Telluria mixta: one gene and its partner. The protein of the gene in region 1 interacts with the protein of each later gene in a pairwise test. Links are inferred from orthologs where the notes say so. Each region holds a gene or a part of one and is shown on either strand. Other genes may lie near its edges.

The links. Proteins that work in one complex are often made in the same cells at the same time.
Region 2: the proteins of P0M04_RS06590 (region 1) and P0M04_RS25440 interact in binary tests that used the Escherichia coli proteins (3 or more experiments, as listed by UniProt). The link is inferred for Telluria mixta from one-to-one orthologs.

Annotation. Positions count from the first base shown.
Region 1 is NZ_CP119520.1:1,501,547-1,504,666, reverse strand. What follows is about bases 56-2,964. They hold P0M04_RS06590 (PTS sugar transporter subunit IIA), read right to left. Parts: upstream 1,797-2,964; coding sequence 1,314-1,796; downstream 56-1,313. Other genes in these bases: queF (NADPH-dependent 7-cyano-7-deazaguanine reductase QueF), read right to left, coding at 2,133-2,963; hprK (HPr(Ser) kinase/phosphatase), read right to left, coding at 362-1,297; rapZ (RNase adapter RapZ), read right to left, coding at 56-290. In the rest of the region: more of rapZ, read right to left, coding at 1-55. UniProt on the Escherichia coli protein: Seems to have a role in regulating nitrogen assimilation.
Region 2 is NZ_CP119520.1:5,779,491-5,782,601, reverse strand. The notes cover bases 50-2,949. They hold P0M04_RS25440 (ATP-binding protein), read right to left. Parts: upstream 2,546-2,949; coding sequence 554-2,545; downstream 50-553. Other genes in these bases: wrbA (NAD(P)H:quinone oxidoreductase), read right to left, coding at 2,625-2,949; kdpE (two-component system response regulator KdpE), read right to left, coding at 50-564. Outside these bases: more of kdpE, read right to left, coding at 1-49; more of wrbA, read right to left, coding at 2,950-3,111. UniProt on the Escherichia coli protein: Member of the two-component regulatory system KdpD/KdpE involved in the regulation of the kdp operon. KdpD may function as a membrane-associated protein kinase that phosphorylates KdpE in response to environmental signals.

The DNA.
Region 1 (3,120 bases):
AAACGGGCGACGAGCGAGTGCGTGCTGGCGGTCAGGAAGATCACCTTCACCTGGTGGCCTTCTTCCCGCAGCGCGGCAACCGTCGTCGGCAGCTCGGCCAGCGATTCGGCGCTGCGCGCGTCGACGGCGACGGCGATGCGTCTGGTTTCGTCGCCCTCGATGCTGCCGACGAGGGCAGGCAGCAGGGCAGGGGGCAGGTTGTCGACGCAGTAGTAGCCAGCGTCTTCGAGGACGTTCAGGGCGACGGATTTACCGGAGCCCGAGATACCGGTGATGAGTAGGATGCGCATGCGGCGATGATAGCATTGGCAAGTCTTTGCCGCATCGCACAAGGCTTATGGATGAGGTATTTGCAACAGCCTCAGTCGCTGGACATGGCCTGCCGCTGCCTTTCCATGAACTCCTGCAGCGTATCGATCCCGCGCAGCTGCAGGATCGTATTGCGCACCGCAGCTTCCAGCAGCACCGCGATGTTGCGGCCGGCCGCGACGGGAATCACGACTTTGCGGATCGGCAGGCCCAGCACGTCCTCGGTGGGGAAGTGGAAGGGCAGGCGTTCGACTTCTTCGTCCAGCGCGCCGCGCTTGACGAGGTGGACGATCAGTTTCAAGCGCATCTTGCGGCGCACGGCCGTCTCGCCGAAGATCGCCTTGATGTCGAGGAGGCCCAGGCCGCGCACTTCAAGCAGGTTCTGCAGCAGCGGCGGGCAGCGGCCTTCGATCATGTTCGGGGCGATGCGCGAGAATTCCACGGCGTCGTCGGCCACGAGGCCGTGCGAGCGCGAGATCAGTTCCAGGCCCAGCTCGCTCTTGCCCAGGCCCGAGTCGCCCGTGATCAGGACACCGACACCCAGCACGTCCATGAACACGCCGTGCATGATGACGCGCTGCGCCAGCTTCTTCGACAGGTAGACGCGCAGGTAGTCGATGACCTGCGCGGCCGGCAGCGGCGTCGAGAACAGCGGGATGTTCTGCTCGTCGCAGATGGCGAGGATGTCCGGCGGGGTATCGAGGCCCTGCGCGATGAACAGCGCCGGCGGACCGCCCGCGATCAGTTCGCCGATCAGATGGCTGCGCGAGCCGGATTTCAGGCGCTGGTAGTAATTCAGTTCCTGGTGACCGAACACCTGCATGCGGCCCGGGTGGATCAGGTTCAGGTGGCCGACCTGGTCCGCGGCGGAGACGGCGTCGCCGGAAATCTGGCGTTCTCCGCCCGGGAATCCGGCGAACCAGCCCAGTTGCAGGCTGTCGCGGTTGTCGTCGTACAGCCGTTGGATGGTCAGCGGGGTCTGCAGCATGGTCGCTTTCGCAGGGTCAGCCGAGGGCCTGCAGGCTCGGTTGCCAGTTGATGATGCGTTCGTACACGGACTTTGGATCCGTGTCCGTGCTCAAGGCCGTGCGGATCGCCTCGTCCGAGAACAGTTCCGCGATCTCCGACAGGATTTCCAGGTGCTGTTGCGTGACGTGGTCCGGGATCAGCAGGAAAAAGAGCAGTTTCACGGGCTGGCCGTCCGGCGATTCGAACGGAATCGGCTCGGCCAGGCGCACGAACGCGGCCAGCGGCGATTTGAGGCTTTTGCTGCCCTTGATGCGACCGTGCGGCACGGCGACGCCGTGACCGAGACCCGTCGACCCGAGACGCTCGCGCGCGAACAGGTTGTCCGACACGGTGGAGCGGGCGATGCCGCAGTTGTTCTCGAAGATCAGGCCGGCCTGCTCGAAGGCGCGCTTTTTGCTCGACACTTCGATGTCCAGCTGCACGTTCTCGAGCGAGAGGATTTTGCTTAGATTAGTCATAACACGCTTCTATTGCGGTGCACCCTGGGGTGCTTGCGAGCGGGAATTATAGGCCTGTTTTATGGCCGTGTAATTCGATTTTGCACGCCGTCCGGTACCTGTGTGATCCCTGCCGCAAACCTTTGCGTAAAGACCTCGCACCCGACAAAGGGGCGTGCGCAATTTCCGCCACGAAATCCCGGGATTCACGCATGAAACGTCTTCCCGGGCCCTCTTTTACCGATTTTTCTAGCGCTAAGTTGCCGTTTCACACATCCGAGAATATCGTGAAGGATGTCGCCGGAAACGTACACTGTAGATGGGGACGAACGACCAAAAATCACCCATCCGCACTGTTTATTGACGCGCGGTGCGCAAATTCGGCGGTTTGCCGGTGCTGAAATTGGCGCGCCACGGATTGATGTCCAGGCCGCCGCGCCGGGTGTAGCGGGCGTACACGGCCAGCTTGTGCGGTTTGCATTGGCGCAGGATGTCCGTGAAGATGCGCTCGACACATTGCTCGTGGAACTCGTTGTGCTCACGGAAACCGATCAGGTAGCGCAGCAGGCTTTCCTGGTCGATCTGTGGACCGGCATAGCGGATCTGCACGCTGCCCCAGTCCGGCTGGCCGGTGACGAGGCAGTTCGATTTGAGCAGGTGCGACACGAGGGTTTCCTCGACCGCGGCTTCTTCGTGGTTGGCCTTGAGGAGTTCCGGCGACGGACTGTAATTGTCGATCTCGACGTCGAGGCGGTCGATCAGGAGGCCGTCCAGCTCGCCCATTTTGAGCTTGTCGAAGTCCTCGGGCAGGGTCAGCGCCGCATGCACGGGCGCACCCACCGCGTTCGACAGGTCTTCGCGCAGCAGGGCCAGCAGGGCGTCCGTGTTGGCCAGCCGGGTCTGGTTGAACGAATTCAGGTAAAGCTTGAAGGATTTCGATTCGACGATGTTGGGCGAATCGGCCGGCACCGTGAAGGTCGCGATGGCAACCTGGGGCTTGCCGCGCATGTTCAGCCACGACAGCTCGTAGGCGTTCCAGATGTCGACGCCGAAGAAGGGTAGCGTGCCCGTCAGGCCGAGCTCGTCGCGCTTGTGCTGGCGCGGGATGGGAAACAGCAGCTCCGGCGCGTATTCGGTCTGGTAGGCCGAGTTTTTGCCAAGAGGCGATTGTTCAGGGGTATTGGTCATGGTGTGTTCTCGATGCCGGGCGTGCTCGTGACGGTGCCGGTCCGGCGGCGGCAAAGCGGCGTATCGTACACCTTTCCGAGATTGGATGCGCGCCCAGTTAACGCATGCATTACGGGTACATCACCGTGGGCACGTTTCATTTGGGGCCCCCGGCCCC
Region 2 (3,111 bases), 4.3 Mb from region 1 along the record:
CCATACCTCGCGCAGGAGTTGAGGCGCCGTGACGACGCGGCCCAGGTTCGCGATCAGCACGGACAATAACTTGTACTCGGTCGGCGTCAGGTGCACGGGCTGGCCGTCGCGCTGGACCGTGCGCTTGTTCAAGTCCACTTCCACCGTGCCGAACGCGATGCGCGCGGAGGCGTCTCCGCCCGCCTTGTGCTGGCGGCGCAACGCGGCGCGCACGCGCGCGAGCAGTTCGCCGATGCCGAAGGGCTTCGTCAGGTAGTCGTCCGCGCCGGCGTCCAGCGCCGTGATCTTGTCCGCCTCGTCGAAGCGCGCGGACAGCACGATGATCGGCACGGGGCTCCAGGTCCGCACGTCGCGGATCAGCCGCAGGCCGTCGCCGTCGGGCAGGCCCAGGTCGAGGATGATGAGGTCGGGCGTGCGGGTGCCGGCGTCGATCACGCCGCGCTTCAGGGTCTCGGACTGGTGCACCTGCCAGCCCTCGCCTTCGAGGGCCATGCGGACGAACCTGCGGATCTGCGGTTCGTCCTCGACGATGAGGGCGACGGGTGCGGCGGACTCAATGCTCATGCTGGTCGATCGGGTGGTGTTGATGTTCGGGGTCCGGGTGAGCTTCCGGCAGCGGCAACGGCGGTGGCTCGCCCAGCGGCAGGCTCAGTTCGAAGCAGGCGCCGGCGTCCGGACGGTTGAAGGCGCGCATGCCGCCGCCGTGGGCTTCGACGATGGCGCGGCAGATGGCCAGGCCCAGGCCGACGCCGGCGATGGACGATTCCTGCCGGCCGCGCACGAATTTCTCGAACAGCGCATCCTCGCGCCCGGCCGGCAGGCCCGGGCCGTCGTCGCACACGGCGACGGTCAGCATGCCCTCTTCCGTGCGCGCCGCGATCGTCACATGCGCATCCGGCGGCGTGTACTTGCCCGCATTTTCCAGCAGATTGCACAGCACGCGCTCGAGCAGGGTCGCATCGAAGCGCACGAGCGGCAGGCCGCGTGGGATGCGCGTGTCGATGGATCGTCCGCCCAACTGCCAGCGGCAGGCGCGCAACGCGCTGCCGATCGTCTCCTCGACCATCTGCCACTGCAAATTGAGTGTCACGCCGCCGCTCTGGATGCGGGCCATGTCGAGCAGGTTGGCGACGAGGGTGCTCATGCGCCGCGCTTCGTCGCGCAGCGCGTTCGCCAGTTCCATCTGCGCGGCGGCCAGCGGCGGGCGCGATAACGTCAGCGATTCGGACAGGCCGACGAGGCTGGTGAGCGGCGTACGCAAATCGTGCGACAGCGCGGCCAGCAGCGAATTGCGCAGGCGCTCGCCCTCCATGCGCACGACGGCGTCCTGGGCCACATCGACGTAGTGCACCCGCTCCAGCGCGATGGCGGCCAGCGCCGCGAAGGCGTCCAGCAGTTCGCGCCGTTCCGGCACGAGCAGCGCCGCGACGTCCGGCACGCGCACCGCGAGCACGCCGCGCGAGCGCATCGGCGCCAGCAGCGGCAGGTACAGCCACGGATTGCTGGGCAGCGTGGGCGTCTCCGCGCCGGCCGGTGCCGCATGGTCGAATGCCCACTGCGCTGCCGCCATGTCCAGCACGCTCAGCACCGGGACGCGTTCGGCGCTGCCAGGCTCCGCCGCCGGCCAGCGCAACCGGCCCGCATCGTCCGGCAGCAGGATCACGGCGCGCGCGTCGAAGGTACGCGCGAGGAAGCGGCGCGTGATTTCGAACACCTGTTCCGTCTGCAGCGCGACGGACAGCGCCCGCGCGAACTCGTACAGCGCGCGGGTGCGGGCTTCCCGGCCGATCGCGCTTTCCGCCTGCTCGCGCAGGTCGGACGTCAGCCGCGCCGTGATCCAGCCGACGGCCAGCATCACGACCAGCGCGACCGCGTACTTGAATTCGCTGACGTCGTACTCGCGGCGCGGCGCGGCGGCGACGAGCGCGCAGAAGCCGACCAGCGTCGCGAGGATCGCGGGGCCGCGCCCGAGGCGGATCGCGACGAGCACCACCGTCAGCAGGAACAGCATCGCGACGTTGGCCACGTCCAGCAGCGGCAGCAGCGGCAGCGCGACGATGGCGGTGGCCAGGCTCGCGCCGACGGCGGCCAGGTAGGGACGCGGCCTGGCATTCCCGCTCACCCGCGGTCCGGCGACGATGGGCCCCGACGGCGCAGCGACGTCGACCAGATCCAGTTCCGGCGCCGCCCGCGTCAGCCGCCGGCCGAACGGACCATGCCACCAGGAGAACCGGTGCTCGCGTGCCAGCACGGCGGTCGTGCAGCCGTGGCGGCGGGCATAACCGGCAACGACGGCGGGCGCGTCGCGCCCTTCCAGCACGGCCGTGACGGCACCCTGCGCATGGGCCTGGCGCAGCAGTTCGAGCGTGCGCAGGCGGGCCGCTTCGCCGCGGCGGCGCGTGTGTGCGTTCTCGACGAGGACGGCGTGCCACGGCGCGTCGCCGCGCGCCGCGAGCCGCGCCGCCGCGGCGACCGCGGCTTCGTCGCCCGCGTCCGCGCGCAGCACGGCCAGTACCGTGCCTGTCTTCGATTCGGAACTCTGCATGCGTGGATGGTAAGCGATCGGCCGTAAACGCGGCATAAAAACGCGGCATAAAAAAACCGCCTTCACCCCCGCCGGACGGTCAGCCGAACAGCTTGATCGCCGTCTTCGCCACCAGCTCGCCCTGGTGGCGCGCGCCGTCCAGTTCGTTGCCGCTGGGCTGGCGCTGGCCCTGGCCGCCCGCGATCGTGCTCGCGCCGTAGGGGCTGCAGCCGGTGATCTCGTCCAGCGTCATCTGGCCCGCGAAGCTGTACGGCAGGCCGACGACGACCATCCCGAAGTGCAGAAGGTTCGTGATGATCGAGAACAGCGTCGTTTCCTGGCCGCCGTGCTGGGTGGCCGTCGACGTGAACGCGGCGCCGACCTTGCCGTGCAACGCCCCCCTCGCCCACAGGCCGCCCGTCTGGTCCAGGAACGCGGCCATCTGCGACGGCATGCGGCCGTAGCGCGTGGGCGCGCCGATCACGATGGCGTCGTAGTCGGGCAGTTCGTTCACGGTCGCGATGGGCGCCGGCTGGTCCAGCTTGAAATGGCCGTTGCGGGCGACGTCTTCCGGCACCGTCTCGGGC